DNA from 4 places in the Megasphaera sp. genome. Region 3 is predicted to be linked to each of the others. Evidence: riboswitches for the same ligand, from Rfam matches in the RefSeq annotation. Region 3 holds a riboswitch; each other region holds the start of a gene.

Region 1 (4,211 bases), 510 kb from region 3:
ATAGAGCTTGGAAAGGGTGATGCCGGCGACAGCCGTCGGCAAGGCAAAGGGCAGTTCGATGACGCCGTTCAAGAGACGTTTCCCGAAGAAATCGTAGCGGACCAGGACCCAGGCCAGGATGAAGCCAAAGACGCAGTTGACCAAAGCCGCCAGGACAGAACAGGAAATGCTGGTGATGAAGGCGTTGCGGATGCCGCTGTTGGTGATGAGCTTGGCATAGTCATTGGCCGTCAGCTGCAGGGAGTGCGCCAGGACCGACGCCAGCGGGATGAGGATGAGCAGGGACAACATGGTAAGGGTCATGCCCATGGACAGGCCGAAGCCGGGAATAATCTGATTGCGCCCGCCGGAACGGGCAAAAAAGTGTTTCATCCGGCTCCCCTCCTATGCATCGCCGTTGACGTCGGCCATGATCTTATCGAACAAGGCGTCGTCGTTGAAAAATTTAACATACGCAGCCTCCCAGCCGCCGAAATCGCTGATCTTGGTCAGCTTGACCTTGAGATCGAAGCGGTCGGCATAACGCCGGAGGATATCCGGATTAGACGGCCGGAAACCGTTCTTGGCGGCCAGTTCCTGGGCCTCATCGGAATAGAGGTAGGCCAGGTATTCATGAGCCGCCTCTTCATGACCCTTGCGCCGGGCCAGGCGGTCGACGACAGCCACGCTGGGCTGGGCCAGGATACTGATGCTGGGCACGACGAGGTCGAACTTATCGGGATATTCGCGCATCGAATAAAGCGCTTCGTTTTCCCAGGCGATAAGGACGTCACCTTGTCCGTTTTCGACAAAGGTCGTCGTCGAGCCGCGGGCGCCGGAATCCATGACCGTCACATTGCGGTACAAGTCGGTCATGAAGGCCCGGGTCTTGATTTCATTTCCCCCGAAATGGTCAAGGCCCCAGCTCCAGGCGGCCAGGAAGTTCCAGCAGGCGCCGCCGCTGCTCTTCGGGTCCGGCGTAATGACGCTCACGCCGGGCTTTACCAGGTCGTCCCAGTCGCGTATCCCTTTCGGGTTCCCCTTGCGGACCAGGAAGACGATGGTCGACGTGTACGGCGCCGAATCGTTGGCGAAATCCCCCTGCCAGCCTTCATGGATGAGGCCGGCCCTTTCGATGAGCGACACATCGTGGGCCAGGGCCAGGGTCACGACATCGGCCTTGCTGCCTTCGATGACCGACCGGGCCTGACTGCCCGATCCGCCATGGGACTGGATGATGCGGATATCCTTGCCTGTCGTCTCACGATAGTGCTGCTGGAATAATTCATTGTATTCTTTATATAACTCACGGGTTGGATCATACGAGACATTGGTCAGCGTCATCGTGCCGCCGCCCCCGGCGTCATCGCTGCGTCCGCAGCCAGCCAGGGCCCCGGCGACGGCGAGTGCCGCCGAAAAAGCCAGTATAGCTATGATGCGCTTCTTGTTCATTTTCTTTCCCCCTCTATACCGACTTAGATTCCTTACCCCTCAAATAAAGCCGTCGATAAATAGCGTTCGCCGCCATCCGGCAGGAGGACGACGATAGTCTTGCCTTCGTTTTCCGGCCGGCTGGCCAGTTCCAGGGCCGCCTGCAGCGACGCACCGGACGAAATGCCGACCAAAAGGCCGTCGGTCTTGGCGACTTCCCTGGCCCGGCCGTAGGCGTCCTCATTGGATACGTCGATCACATCATCTACGAGAGATATATCCAAAACTTTCGGGATGAACCCGGCGCCAATCCCCTGAATGGCGTGCGGGCCCGGCCGGCCGCCGTGCAGGACGGCGGAATCTTTCGGCTCGACGGCGACGATCTGGACGTCCGGCTTATGGCCTTTCAGGCCCTGGGCCGTACCGGTGATGGTGCCGCCTGTGCCGACGGACGAAATGAAGATATCTACCTTGCCGTCCGTGTCGCGCCAGATTTCTTCCGCCGTCGTCTGGCGGTGGATGGCCGGATTGGCCGGATTGTCGAACTGCTGGGGAATGAAGGCATTGCCGTAAGAATCCCTCAATTCTTCGGCTTTGCCGATGCTGCCGCGCATCCCCTCGATGCCCGGTGTCAGCACGATTTCCGCCCCCAGGGCCGACACGATCTTACGCCGTTCCAGGCTCATCGTATCGGGCATGGTCAAGATCAGGTGCAGGCCCTTCACGGCGGCGACCAGGGCCAGGCCGATGCCGGTATTGCCGCTCGTCGGTTCGATGATGACCGTATCTTTGTTGATCTTCCCCTGCCGTATCCCTTCGTCGATCATGGCTGCCGCTACGCGGTCCTTGACGCTGCCCAAGGGGTTCATGTACTCCAGCTTGGCCAGGACGCGGGCCTTGAGGCCGTGCCGAGCCTGCCAATGAGTCAGTTCCAAGAGCGGCGTGTTGCCAATCAGCTCTGTCAAATACGTTGCCACATGCTCCATGTACTCAGCTCCTTTTTGGCAAAAAGAAAAGCGCCGCCTGCTGATGCAGATGGCGCTATAAATAGACGTATGCCCATGACTTCATCTGCCAGGTTATTTCCTGCTGGAATTGGCACCTTACCTACGTAGGTTGCCGCAGCGTCATCGGGCCAGTCCCTCAGCTGCTCTGGATGAATAGGTTTCGTATTGTATTGTCCTTATGAATGGTTGTACAATACGATCATATCATACAACACATGATGGTCAAATTTTTTAAGTACCCCATGATAACATACCTCTTTGATGACTAAAATGAATAGCTTCCTATCGGAAACGTTACCAAGAGTGTACACTTTACAGAGTATATTGTCAAGGGATTTTAAGCAAAAACTTTCATATTTTACAATGTAAACGTTATACCTATGGCTTTAGATAGGAATTTAACTTTATAAATTATATTTTTTATAAGTAAAAAGGGCTTGTTGTATATACAGCAGGCCCTTTTTTGAGTTTTAAGTTTGTAGTTTTTAGTTTGCAGCAAATGGTAAAAAATTTAAAACTTTCTTCTATAAACTACAAACTCTGTACTACAAACTTTAAAGAGAAAGGAGCCTTGCATGATGGCAGAAGCCTTCGTGCGACAGGCCCTTTTAAGTGGTTAGTAGTTAGTGGCTCGTGGCTAGTAAATGGCTTTAAATTTAAAACCATTCACTAAAAACTGCAAACTGCAAACTTCGTACAGCTGACGGCTGACCGCTAACACCCTCAATGCGTCGCCGTGGGCTGGGCGTCGTGATGGGCCGTTTTGTTGTCGGCGTGGACGAGTTCTTTGCCGCAGTGGTAGACGATGGAGATGGCCAGGACCATGAGGGCGATGGCCAGGACGAACTGCAGTCCTTCGATGAGGAACGACCAGTTACCCGAGGCAATCTTGATGATCAGGGCATAAGCCGATTCGACGAGGGCTGTCATGGTAACGCAGAACATGACGACCATGGGGATGTAGAGCATGAAGCTCTTGCGGCCTGTCGTCTTGAGGAAGACCGTCAGGCAGATGAGGACCATGGCCGACAGCAGCTGGTTGGCCGAGCCGAAGAGAGGCCAGATGTTCATGTAGCCGCCTAAGCAGAGCAGGAAGCCGAAGAACAAAGTGATGACCGTAGCAAAATACTTATTGACGCAGATTTTCTGGATCGTGTTCATTTCCTGTCCTTCATCGACGCTGAACAGTTCCTGGAAGGACATACGGCCGATACGGCCGACGGCATCGAGGGTCGTCAGGGCCAGGGCCGATACGCACATGGTCATGATGCAGGCAGCTGCCGTCTGGGACAGGCCGAACATGGTGAAGAAACCAGCGACGGCGCCGGAGAAGATCTGGAACGGCGTGCCCGAAGCGACGTGGCCGTTGGAAGCGGCAGCGCAGGCGATGACCAGGGAAACGACGCCTAAGACCGATTCGACGCACATGGAACCGTAGCCGACAAAGACCGAATCCTGTTCCTTATCCAGGGTCTTCGACGACGTACCGGACGAAACGAGGCTGTGGAAGCCGGAAACGGCACCGCAGGCGATGGTGATGAACAGGATTGGGAACAAATCCTTGCCGCCGACCGAGAAGGACGTGAAGGCCGGCATATTCAGCGTCGGCTGGGCGATGAAGATACCGATGACGCCGCCGGCGATCATCATGAGCAGCAGGAAGGCGCTGATGTAGTCGCGCGGCTGTTTCAGGAGCCACATGGGCATGATGGAAGCAAAGAAAATATAAGCGAAGATGATGTACAGCCAGGTCATGCGGTCCAGGTAAATCGGCAGGTCGATGCCGACATAGAG
Region 2 (4,211 bases), 300 kb from region 3:
ATCTTCAGCGGTCAGGCCGGGACGATTGACCTGGCCGGGGTCGCCGTAGCCGTCAATATCTGGTATCCCGTCTTTGCCGGCCTGTGCGGCATCTTCTTCGGCATCTCGCCGATCATCGCCCAGCTCCGGGGCGCTCAGAAGACCGAGGAAATCCCGACGTACATTATGCAGAGCCTCTACTTGAGCCTGGGCTTTACGGCCGTCATTTTCCTGGCCGGCGCCTTTCTGCTGCCGCCCTTTCTCGACTTTATGGGCCTCGACGCACCGGTCCGCTACATCGCCTGGGAATACCTCAAGGCTCTGGCCCTGGGACTGGTCCCCATCTGCCTGCAGGCGACGATGCGCTACATCGTCGACGCCCACGGCAAGACCCACGTTTCCATGGCCATCTTAGTGACCAACCTGGTCCTGACGATCATCCTCTTCCGCCTGCTCATCTTCGGCGCCGGCCCCATTCCAGCTATGGGCGGTATCGGTACGGGCTATGCCATCACCATCGCGTCGTGGCTGTCCTTCCTGCTCTTCGTGGGCGTCCTGCAGTGGATGGAGCCTTTCCGCTCTTACCATCTCTGGAGCCGCCTGCGGCCTTTCAGCTGGTATCATGGCCATCATCAGCTGGAGTTGGGCATTCCCATCTTCATCGCCGTCTTCTGCGAAACGAGCCTGTTCTCCATCGTCGGCCTGCTCATGGCCGAATTCGGCACCTTATACCTGGCGGCCAACCAGGCAGCCATCAGTTTCTCGACCCTGACCTATACCCTGCCCTGGAGCATCAGCCTGACGGCGACTATCGTCATCGGCTACGAAGTCGGCGCCCGCAACTACGCCGCTGCCCGGCAGTATGCCGTGCTCTGCCAGATGACGGCCTTGACCATCGCCATCGCCCTCATCGTCGTGACTTACCACTTTGTCGATCATATCGCCGCCATCTTCACGAGCGATGCCGAAACGTTCTGGGCCATCCGCATGTTCATCTTCTACGCCGTCGCCTTTTCCTTCTTCGACGCCGCCGGCACGCCGGTCCAGGGCATCCTGCGCGGCTATAAGGATGTCAAGATCATCACTTACGTCGCTTTCGTGACCTACTGGCTCATCAGCATCCCTATGGGCTATGCCATGGCCCACGTCACGTCCTACGGGCCCTATGGCTATTGGATCAGCCTCATCATCAGCCTGGCCATCAATGCCAGCGCCCTGAACTGGCGCTTGTGGAAGCATACGGCCTGGAAAGTCCCTGTCCTATCCTCATCTACTAAGGAGTGATTTTATGCCAACTACCAAACAATTAACGGCTTATGCCCGCGTCCTCTTGCAGAAGGGCCTGAATCTCCAGAAAGGTCAGACCCTGGTCATCAATGCCCCTGTCGAATCGCACGACTTCGTCGCCCTCCTGACGAAAGAGGCCTATACGGCCGGCGCCGCCCAGGTCGTCTGCAACTGGCGGTCTGACGACCTGGCCCGCCTGCGCTACGAACACGAAGATTTGCAGTATTTCGAGTCCCTGCCGGACTGGCGCCGCGATTTCAGCCTCTACTATTACCATAAGAAAGCGGCCTTCCTCAGCCTCATCTCGGCGAATCCGTACCTCATGGACGGCATCGACACCCATAAAATCTTTGCCCAGCAGAAAGCCCAGAATGAAGCCTTGAAGGAATACATCGACGGCATGATGGCCTCGAAGACGACGTGGCTCGTCGCCGCCGTCCCCAGTGCCGTCTGGGCCAAACTGCTCTATCCGGACCTCGACGAAGCCGCCGCTTACGAAGCCTTGTGGAAGCAAATCCTCCAGTCGTCCCGTGCCGACGGTGCCGATGCCCTGGCCGATTGGGACGCCCATCTGGCCGAATTGAAGAAGCGCCGGACCTGGATGACGGACCAGCATTTCACCAGCCTGCACTATACGAACGGCCTGGGAACGGACCTGACTATCGGCCTGCCGGCCGGTCATATCTGGCAGGGCGGCATGGAAGAAACGGCGGACCACCTGCTGTTCAATGCCAACATCCCGACGGAAGAAATCTATTCGGCCCCCAAGGCAGATGCGGTCAACGGCACGGTCTACAGCACCAAGCCCCTGGTCTATAACGGCAACCTCATCGACAAATTCCACCTGACCTTCAAAGACGGCAAAGTCATCGACGCTGCCGCCGAAACGGGCGAAGACGTCCTGAAGAAACTCATCGCCATCGACGACGGCGCCTGCCGCCTCGGCGAAGTAGCCCTCATCCCCTATCATTCGCCCATTTCCCTGTCGGGTATCCTCTTCTATGAAACACTCTTCGACGAAAACGCCTCGTGCCACCTGGCCCTGGGCGCATCGTACCCGACCTGCCTGGCTGGCGGTGCTGATATGGACAAAGATGCTGTCGCCGCAGCCGGCCTCAACGACTCCATGATCCACGTCGACTTCATGGTCGGCTCGCCGGACCTGACCATCACCGGGACCAGGGCCGACGGCACGACGGTGCCGGTCTTTACCGATGGCGACTGGGCGCAATAACGATTTTCCATTGACAATCCCGGCCATCCGTGCTATTATAAGACGCAACAACCATATACCCTTCATCCAGAGCAGCTGAGGGACTGGCCCGATGACGCTGCGGCAACCCCCTATCGGGAAGGTGCCAATTCCAACGGAACATTCCGACAGATGAAATGAAACCGTATATACGGCCGTCATCTGCATGACGGCCTTTTTTTGTGGTTGCTTTCTCTAGTTACGCCTATTTTGAGGAGTTGATACTGTGATTACACTGAAAAATATTACCAAGACCTACGGCGGCGCCGCACAGGTCCAGGCCCTGAAAGGCATCAACCTGACCATCGACGACGGCGAGATCTTCGGTATCATCGGCAAGAGCGGTGCCGGCAAATCGACGCTGGTCCGCTGCATCAATATGTTAGAAAAACCGACGAGCGGCCAGGTCATCATCGACGACAAGGATTTGACCAAGATGAATGAATCCCAGCTGCGGGCAGAACGCAAGAACATCGGCATGATTTTCCAGCACTTCAATCTCTTATCATCCCGTACGGTTGCCGAAAACATTGCCTTCCCGCTGGAACTCGTCGGCGCTTCCAAAGACGTCATCGAAAAGAAAGTCGCTTCCCTCCTCGACCTGGTCGGCCTCAGCGACCGGGCCGGCAACTATCCGTCCCAGCTCTCAGGCGGCCAGAAACAGCGCGTCGGCATTGCCCGTGCCCTGGCCAGCGATCCGAAAATCCTGCTCTGCGACGAAGCCACGTCGGCCCTGGACCCGCAGACGACGAAATCCATCCTGGAACTGCTCCAGGACATCAATAAACGCCTGGGCATCACTATCGTCGTCATCACCCATGAAATGGCCGTCGTCAAGGAAATCTGCCATCGCGTCGCCGTCATCGAAAGCGGTGTCATCAAGGAAATGGGCCGCGTCGTCGACATCTTCACCAATCCTCAGTCCCAGACCATGAAAGATTTCGTCACGTCCATCATCAATATGGAACTGCCGGCAGGCATCAAGAACCTGGGTGTCACCGACCAGCCGTCGCCGGACCGCTACATGCTCGTCCGCCTGCGCTTCAAAGGCGCTGCGACCAGCGACCCCGTCGTCGCCGACATCGTCCGCAAATTCAACGTCGAAGTCAGCGTCCTCTACGGCAACATCGACTACATCCAGGATGAACCGTTCGGCTACCTCATCGTCGTCATCATGGGCGATATGGAAACACAGGCCAAGGCATTCTCGTACATCAAAACATTACCGATTGGAAGTGAGGTTTTAGGTTATGTCCCAAGAAATCATTAAGTTAATGCTCCAAGGCATTGAAGAAACGTTCTACATGGTCGCCGTCGCCACGGTCATTGGCGGTATCATCGGCATTCCCCTGGGTATCACCCTGGTCACGACCAGCAAGGGCCATATCCTGGAAAACCGCTTCATCAATCAAATCCTTGGCACGATCGTCAACATCATCCGTTCCATCCCGTTCATCATCCTCATGGTCGCCATCATCCCGCTGACGCGTCTCATTGCCGGCACGTCCATCGGTACGACGGCAGCCTGCGTCCCCTTGACCATCGTCGCCATCCCCTTCCTGAGCCGTCTCGTCGAAACGTCCATACGCGACGTCGACTTCGGCCTCGTCGAAGCGGCCGAATCCATGGGGGCTACGCCGTTCCAGATCATCCGCAAGGTCCTCATTCCCGAAGCCTTGCCGACGATCATCAA
Region 3 (4,211 bases):
ACGGATACGCAGGCAGCCATTGCCGGCAGCATTGCCGAAGCCTATTATGGCGTGCCCGATGCCTTGTGGCAGCAGGCCCTGCCATATGTCGGTGACGAAGAAATGAAGGGCGTCATTCGACAGTTCTATGAAAACTATATTGGTTCGAGGGGGAACTCTTTTGATTTCAACAGAGACAAGCAAGAAATATGAAAAACTCCAGCAGATCTTAAAGGACATGGGCAGTGTCGTCGTCGGCTTTTCCGGCGGCGTCGACAGCACCTTCCTGACCTATGCGGCTCACCAGGCTCTGGGGGACCGGGTCCTGGCCGTGACGGCCGTTTCGGCGACCCTGCCGGGCAGTGAAGCGGCTGATGCCAAGGCCATGGCCAAGGTCATCGGCGTCGAACACCGCCTGGCCCATTCGACGGAATTCGAGGACCCGGACTTCGTCCAGAATCCGCCAGATCGCTGCTATATCTGCAAGAAAATACGCTTTACGTCGCTCGTGGCCCTGGCCAAGGCCGAAGGCTATCAGTGGGTCGTCGACGGGGGGAATGTCGATGACCTCGGTGATTACCGGCCGGGTATGAAAGCCCTGCAGGAATTATCCGACGCCGTCCGCAGCCCGATGATCGAAGCAGGCCTGGCCAAGGCGAATATCCGGGCTTTGTCGAAGGAATTCGGCCTCCAGACCTGGAATAAGCAGAGCGCTGCCTGCCTGGCCAGCCGCGTCCCGTATGGCGTGGAACTGACGCCGCACCGCCTGGCTCAGATCGATGCGGCCGAAGCCGCCGTAGCGCCTTACGTCCAGGGGTCCCTGCGCGTCCGCTATCACGGCGATGTAGCCCGCATCGAAGTCGCCGTCGATGAAATCCCGTCGGTCCTGGCTCATCGGGAGGAAATCGTCCGGGCCATCAAGGATACGGGCTTTACGTACGTCACCCTCGATTTGGGCGGCTATGAAATGGGCAGCCTGAACGACGTAATCCATACTGATGAGGAAGTAAAGTGATATGGCTATTTCCAAGAAAGTAAAAGATGAAATGCTGCAGCGGTTCCAGGACCAGTACGGTATCATGAAACCGGCTCTGCACTATAATTCTCCTTTTGAATTGATGATTGCCGTCATCTTGTCGGCCCAATGTACGGATGAACGGGTCAATATCGTGACGGCCGGCATGTTCCCGGAATATAACACGCCGGAAAAGATGCTGACCCTGGGGACAGCGGGACTGGAAGAAAAGATACGGACCTGCGGCCTCTATCGCAGCAAGGCCAAGAATATCCTGGCCAACTGTGCCATCCTTTGTGAAAAATATCATGGCCAAGTGCCGCAGACTTTCGATGAGCTGGTGAAACTGCCCGGCGTCGGCCGCAAGACGGCCAATGTCCTGGTCAGTATCTTGTTCAATACGCCGGCCATTGCTGTCGATACCCACGTCTTCCGCGTGTCCAACCGTCTGCAGCTGGCCCAAGGGACGACGCCGCTGGAAGTCGAAAAGGGCCTGCAGAAGGCCATTCCCAAGGAATGGTGGAGCCGGGCCCATCATTGGCTCATCTGGCATGGCCGCCGGGTCTGCAAAGCCCGCAAGCCTTTATGCGACAACTGCTTTTTGGCTGACCTTTGTCCCAGTTGTCAGAAGTAAAACGTTAAATCAAAATAAATACATTGACAAGTCGTTAAAAATTTTATAAAATAACACCAATACAGACAAATTTCATAAGTTATATCGAGAGCAGCTGAGGGACGGGCCCGATGACGTTGCGGCAACCTGCCTAAGGTAAGGTGCCAATTCCTACAGGCTATTCCTGAAAGATATCATTATGACTGAGGCGCAGCTTGGAGGCAGCGCCTCTTTTCTTTTGGCGTATTATGTACTTATTTTCACATCATTCAATCTTGATTTTCCCGCCCCAGCTCGGTTTGAACAGCGGCAGCGATTTCCTGTCCGGCCTGGCTGGCCTGACCCTTTCGGGTATTTTTCTTCCTATCTTCACGCTCATCGTCATCGGCCTCAACGGCGACGTCCACTCCATTACTGAACGGGTAGGGAAGAATACGTATAACGTCCTCCTGGCAGCCCTCATGCTGGTCTGTACCTTCGTTTCCATTCCCCGTACGTGTGCGACGGCCATCCAGCTCGGCATCCAGGGCAACCTGCCGGCAGCACCGTTCATCCCGCTGGTCATCGCCTATTTCGTCATCAGCTTCTTCTTTGTTGCCGACCAGAACAACGTCATGGACCGCATGGGCAAATACCTGACGCCGCTCCTGGCCCTGATCCTGGTCATCGTCGCCTTCGTCGGCATCTTCAATCCCCTGGGGACACCCGTCGCTCCGGCTGTGGACCATCCCTTCGTCAATGCCTTCCTCGGCGGCTATAACACGGGCGACGTCCTGGTCAGCTTCATCATGGCAGCTGTCTTCATCAGCTCCATTTACGGCAAGGGCTATAAGACCGTCGGCCAGCGCAATAAAGTGCTCATCTACTGTGGCATCGTTTCCTTCGTCCTGCTGCTCATCATTTACGGCAGCCTGCTCTACATGGGCGCCTGCGTCAGCGGTGACTATGCGCAGAACATCGGCCGTGCGGAACTCCTGGTCGCCATCATCCAGCGCGTCGGCACGTGGGTCATGGTTCCCATGGGCATCGCCGTCGTCCTGGCCTGCCTGACGACAGCCATCGGTCAGATTGCCGCCGTTGCCGAATTCACCAGCACGGCTACGGGCAACCGCATCAGCTATAAGCAAGTCGCCGTCGCCTGCTGCATCTTGTCGGCCCTGACGGCCCTCCTCGGCGTCGACGGTATCGTCACCTACATCGGCTGGATTTTCGGCGTCTGCTATCCGCCGTGCCTGGCCCTCCTGGTCCTGGGCATCATCGGCCGCTTCATGCCCAACAACGGTGCTTACAAAGGCTCTGTCTACCTGGTCACGCTCTTCGCCCTTTTGGAATCCCTGCCGGGTCTGAGCAGCCTGGGCTTTGCTAAAGCCATCGTCGCCGCTACGCCCCTGTCCACATACGGTTTCGGCTGGATCGTCCCCTTTATCATCGGCCTCATCGGCGGCTCCATCATCGGCCATTTCGTATCCGCCTCAGAACCCGTAGAAGCCGAAGCGAAATAAGATAGTTTGTGGTATGGAGTCTGTAGGGGGCGCCACTAAAAATAGACTGCCTTTTAGGCAGTCTATTTTTTTCCCCGACTTGCATAATCAATGACTTATCTCTATAATTAAAGAATAATCTCGAGTAAAAGGGGGTAATTTCATGGATTTGAAAAAACTATATATCGATGGCCAGTGGGTTGCGCCCTTGTCTGGCCAATATATTGACGTAGAAAATCCGGCGACGAAAGAAATCTTCGCCACTGTCGCCGCGGCTGGTGCCGATGATGTCGCTGCCGCTGCCCAGGCGGCTGCCAAAGCTTTCCCGGCCTGGTCGGCTATGCCGCTGGAAGACCGCATCACCTTCATGAAGAACCTGCTGGTCCAGATGATCAGATTGGAACCGCAGTTCGTCGACGCCGTCGTCAAGGAATTAGGGGCGCCTGTAGCCTTTGCCAGGACCAACCATATTGGCTACCAGTTCGTGCGGACCCAGTCGTATATCGACTTGGCACCGGAATTGCCACTGGTCGAACATCTGTCCCAATCCGTCGTCTACCGCCGGCCTTTGGGTGTCATCGGCTGTATCACGCCGTGGAATTATCCTTTAGGGCAGATTATCCAGAAAGTCGTACCGGCCTTGCTCGTCGGGGCGACAGTCGTCCTCAAGCCGAGTCAGCACACGCCGGTGACGGCGTACTACCTGGCCGAAGCCTTTGACCAGGCCGGTTTCCCCAAAGGCGTCTTCAATCTCGTCGCCGGCCGGGGCAGCCAGGTCGGCAATGCCATCTGCGACGACCCGAATATCGCCATGGTATCCTTTACGGGGTCGACGGCAGCCGGCATCAAGGTATCTCAGCGCGCCTTAGCTTCGATGAAGCGCATCAGTATGGAACTGGGCGGCAAGTCGCCTTTCGTCCTCTTGAAGGGGGCGGACTACGAAAAGGCTATCCGCATGTGCTTCAATTCCATTTTCCTCAACAGTGGCCAGACCTGTACGGCCCTGTCGCGCCTGATCATCCCGCGGGATGACAAGGAACAGATTGAACAGCTCATGCTGAAGATACTGCCGGAATATACTATTGGCGACCCGGCTCTGGAAACGACGAAAATCGGTCCTGTC
Region 4 (4,211 bases), 460 kb from region 3:
GAGCGATGCCCACGACGTAAAACCGAAACCGCCGAGGAAGTAAAAGGCTTTGGCACTATAAATCTGCCAAAGGATATCTCGTTTATTCATCAATTTCTGTCACCTCACACTAAAAAAAGCCAGACAAGAAACCACCCTGTCCTGCATCTTTATCGAAAGACGCGTTTACGTACGCGCCCTTCCTCCGCTGCAGGACTGAAGTGACATCTTATCCGGCTTTATACTATACGAGCATAAGCCTCCGATGAGCGGTATTATTTTGAACCTCTCCCGCTTATAGAAGCGGGAGATTCTTGAGAAGGTTGCTGTTTAAGTTTCCTCCTGAAATCAGGATAGCCTTATTCTCAAAGGGCTGTCCAAAAGCCCCTTACACAGTCCTTCGAAATCGAAGTTCTGCTTACTTTTACGAAGTATGTTGGCGGCGCCGTTGATATCGGCATTGGCCGTCCTTCCATCGGCAAAGCGGTACAGGCCGCGCTGGACTCGTTTCCCGCTGAACGTTCCTGTATAGGGTGTATCCGGCTGGTATACGGGAATATCATCCAAATCCAGGCAGCTGGCTTGAGAGGTATAGGACTCTTCCTGTTCCAGATAGGTTATCCCATAGCGTTCACACAGCTGTTTCAAGGTACTACGCAGATAGCTCAGGCTGATTTGAGTGAAATGCTGATTCGTCACTTTGCCCAGCTTCAGTCCTCGTTTGAAATCTCGATTATAACCGCAAACAAGGGTCCCTATCTGATGGTCAATGCAGAAATTAACAATGTAACGGGCTGTCTTGCGAAGGATGTCCTGCATCCGGAAATTGCGTTTCTTCGCTAACTGACAGAGCTGGTTCGTCGTCTTCTGGCCCTGCTTGGCAGCAATGCTTTGGAGTCTGGCTTTGCGTTTGTTCCAATACTGGTTGATAGATTTGAGTTTACGACCGTCCATGAGGAACGACGTCCCCGTATTGGTAACGCAGGCGGCCAGATTGTCCAGGCCCAAGTCAACAGCCAGGACACGGTCTGGCGAGGTTTTCACCGGTTCTGGTTCCTGTAAGTAGCAATACTGAATCTTGAAATACCGTCCGCCATGCATGGGACAGATGCGGACTTCCTGAATCGTCTTATCCTTCAGTCTGTCGGGAACAGGAATCCGAATCCGATGGCCGTGATGGCGTTTCATATATTCACGGCTCATTGGTACCGTCAGGAAGCTATTCTTAATGTTGATGGCGTTCGTCGACAAGATGAGACTGAAGAGGCCCCTTTTTTCACGATAGTATGGCAGGCGAACAGCCTTTGAACCATAGTCACCGGACTTGACTTTCTGCAAAAGCCCAAAAAAAGAACGAAAACTGCGGTCGGCCATTTTCAATATCTGCTGGGCAACACCGGCCTGCAACAAGCCATAGTTTTCATTTTCCTTGCAGATAGGGTAATTTTCTTCATACCGCAAGAATTGCTGGGTATCGAAGTAATGCTGCCGAATCATATAGACCGCTACATTGTACAGGTTATTGCTGTATTGGCACATTTCCCGGAGCATCGTATAGTCTTGTTTCGCCAAGCCGCGGATGACATTCGATTGCGTCAAGTACATCTAGGATTCACCTCCTCTGTTACCTACCATTATACCGTAGACGAAGTGAAAAGGCTAAGACAGAAATGACATAGGGTGGATTTCGCAGGCATCGAACCTGCGAAATCCATCGCCATTCATCCCCTACCTAAGAGGAAGGAGTCTTCTGGCGAAACTATGATAAAAAGAAATTTTCCTCAAGAAGCACAATATTTCTTGACAGATTCTCTTCCAGGTGATAATATGTACACCAACAACCATACATTGTCTTTCATCAAGAGCAGTCGAGGGAATGGCCCGATGACGCTGCGGCAACCCCCTATCGGGATAGGTGCCAAGTCCAGCGGTGTATACCGGCAGATGAACGAATCGCAAATTGAGCCGTCATCTGTATGACGGCTTTTCTTTTTGACCGGCAAGCCCTTATTATCCGTTATCCAGAAAGGAAATGATTACATGAACGCAACAGTAAAAAAACTCTTCGCCGCCGTTCTCATCACGACGACGTGCCTCTTTGCCGCCGGCTGCGGTTCGTCTTCCAATTCCGGTGCTTCCGGTGACAAAAAAGAAATCAAGATGGGCGTCACTGCCGGTCCTCATGCCGAAGTCATGGAAGAAGTCGCTAAAGAAGCAGCTAAACAGGGCATTACTATCAAAGTCGTCGAATTCAACGACTACGTCCAGCCGAACAAGGCCCTGGCCGAAGGCGACCTGGATATGAACTCCATGCAGCATCAGCCGTACATGGACAACGTCGTCAAGAAACAAGGCCTGAAGATTACCTCCATCGGCAAGACCATTATCCTGCCCATGGCCGTTTACTCCCATAAATTCAAAGACATTAAAGACGTCACGGACGGCGCCAAAGTCACCATCCCGAACGACCCGACCAACGGTGCCCGCGCCCTGCTCCTGCTCCAGCAGGCCGGCCTGATTAAATTGAAAAACGGCAACTCCGTCGACGCTTCGGTAACAGATATCACCGAAAATCCCAAGAACCTCCAGTTCGTCGAACTCGACGCCGCTCAGATTCCCCGCTCCCTCGACGATACGGACCTGGCCTGCGTCAACACCAACTACGCTATCCCGGCCGGCCTGAACCCGCAGAAAGATTCGATCCTCGTCGAATCGAAGGATTCGCCGTATGCCAACGTCATGGCAGTCCGTCAGGGCGACGAAAACAACGAAACATACAAGAAAGTCTTGGCAATCTATCAGTCTGAACCGATCAAGAAATTCATTGAAGAACACTTCCAGGGAACTATCCTGCCGGCGTTTTAGTGGCTAGTGGTTCGTAGGGGCCGCCCAAAGGGCGGCCCGCCTGAATCCTCTTAAAAGGGCTTGTCGCACGTGCGACAAGCCCTTTACTTATGGTATAATAATGGTTGTCATCAGATTCAGAAAGGAGACACTCTCATGAAAGCCGTATTTGTCGATTTCGAGATGAACCCTATCGGCCGGGACCAGAAGGAAGCGCGCCGCATCTGCAAAGGGGAAATCATCGAAATCGGTGCTGTTAAAATAGACGAAGAGGGGAATGAAATCTCGTCGTATAAGGAATATGTGCTGCCCGAATATACGACAGCCATGAATCAGACCTGTCAGGAATTGACAGGTATCACCATGGAAATGCTGGCCGGGAAACCCCATTTCCGCCAGGCCTTCGACCATTTCCTGACCTGGTGCAACGAAGGCTGCCCCAATGCCTACGAAATGTTCGCCTGGAGTGAAAATGACTGGCGCCAGCTGGACTGCGAACTCCGCCTCAAAGAAATCGACGAGCACGACGACCGCGTCCGCTGGATGCTCGACCACTGGCAGAACTTCCAGCAGATTTACTGCAACCTCCTGGGCCTGGATAATGTCATTTCCCTGGACAAGGCTGTCAGCACCCTGGGAGAAACCTTCGACGGCCAGATGCACGACGCCCTCTGGGATGCCCGCAACACGTCCAAACTCTACGTCTTATCGAAGAAAAAAGAAGAATTCCGCGATATCATGCAGCCTATCATCGACGCCACCAAGCCGGCAGAACCGCTGACGTTCTCCCTGGCCGACGCCTTCCGCGCTGCCCGCAAGTAAAGGGAGGGAATCCGGCCATGGAAGATACGACACTCCGGATGGTTTATATTTTCACAGACATCATCCTGCCCATGATTGCCGGATATGTCGCCAAAAGGCGGAGCTGGCTGACGCCGGACCAGTCGAACTGGCTCATCCGCTTCAACATCATCGTCATCATGACGTCCCTGACCCTGCTCAGCTTCTGGGTCCTGCCCATGCGGACGGACTTGCTCAGCCTGCCTTTCTTCGCTTTTTTCAACGGCCTCCTGCCGCTGGCCGTCGTCCTCTTGCTGGGACGGCAGCGCAAATTCTCGTCCTTCGTCGACCGAGGCAGTTACCTCATCGCCGCCATCCCGGCCAACACGGGGATGCTCGGCGGCCTGTGCAGCTACATTCTCTACGGGGAAATGTCCTATGCCTACGTCCAGATCATCGGCGTCTTCCAGAACCTGCTCATGTTCTTCGTCCTCTTCCCCATGGGCTACTACTACCAGCACGGCGGCAAGGACCGCAATTTCTTCGTCTTTTTCAAGGATAACTGGAAATCGATCTTCATCAACTGGAACCAGTTGTCCGTCGTAGCC

The links. Region 3 has a riboswitch for S-adenosylmethionine ahead of ACFWUB_RS09565 (branched-chain amino acid transport system II carrier protein). Riboswitches for the same ligand answer to the same signal wherever they lie in the genome.
Region 1: another riboswitch for S-adenosylmethionine. It lies ahead of cysK (cysteine synthase A); the one in region 3 lies ahead of ACFWUB_RS09565 (branched-chain amino acid transport system II carrier protein).
Region 2: another riboswitch for S-adenosylmethionine. It lies ahead of ACFWUB_RS10825 (methionine ABC transporter ATP-binding protein); the one in region 3 lies ahead of ACFWUB_RS09565 (branched-chain amino acid transport system II carrier protein).
Region 4: another riboswitch for S-adenosylmethionine. It lies ahead of ACFWUB_RS07270 (MetQ/NlpA family ABC transporter substrate-binding protein); the one in region 3 lies ahead of ACFWUB_RS09565 (branched-chain amino acid transport system II carrier protein).

What each region holds. Positions count from the first base shown of each region.
Region 1 covers NZ_CP181255.1:159,414-163,624, forward strand. Annotated here, with positions in the region: gene cysT (sulfate ABC transporter permease subunit CysT) at 1-372, opposite strand, end outside; gene ACFWUB_RS00815 (sulfate ABC transporter substrate-binding protein) at 385-1,431, opposite strand; gene cysK (cysteine synthase A) at 1,464-2,396, opposite strand; SAM riboswitch class I at 2,475-2,573, opposite strand; gene ACFWUB_RS00825 (carbon starvation protein A) at 3,141-4,211, opposite strand, start outside.
Region 2 covers NZ_CP181255.1:2,280,527-2,284,737, reverse strand. Annotated here, with positions in the region: gene ACFWUB_RS10835 (MATE family efflux transporter) at 1-1,263, shown strand, start outside; gene ACFWUB_RS10830 (aminopeptidase) at 1,268-2,500, shown strand; SAM riboswitch class I at 2,560-2,657, shown strand; gene ACFWUB_RS10825 (methionine ABC transporter ATP-binding protein) at 2,745-3,788, shown strand; gene ACFWUB_RS10820 (methionine ABC transporter permease) at 3,769-4,211, shown strand, end outside.
Region 3 covers NZ_CP181255.1:1,984,160-1,988,370, forward strand. Annotated here, with positions in the region: gene ACFWUB_RS09550 (ADP-ribosylglycohydrolase family protein) at 1-192, shown strand, start outside; gene larE (ATP-dependent sacrificial sulfur transferase LarE) at 161-994, shown strand; gene nth (endonuclease III) at 996-1,628, shown strand; SAM riboswitch class I at 1,707-1,805, shown strand; gene ACFWUB_RS09565 (branched-chain amino acid transport system II carrier protein) at 1,856-3,109, shown strand; gene ACFWUB_RS09570 (aldehyde dehydrogenase family protein) at 3,252-4,211, shown strand, end outside.
Region 4 covers NZ_CP181255.1:1,522,950-1,527,160, reverse strand. Annotated here, with positions in the region: gene ACFWUB_RS07280 (MFS transporter) at 1-90, opposite strand, end outside; gene ACFWUB_RS07275 (RNA-guided endonuclease InsQ/TnpB family protein) at 328-1,584, opposite strand; SAM riboswitch class I at 1,832-1,930, shown strand; gene ACFWUB_RS07270 (MetQ/NlpA family ABC transporter substrate-binding protein) at 2,020-2,844, shown strand; gene ACFWUB_RS07265 (exonuclease domain-containing protein) at 2,980-3,645, shown strand; gene ACFWUB_RS07260 (AEC family transporter) at 3,663-4,211, shown strand, end outside.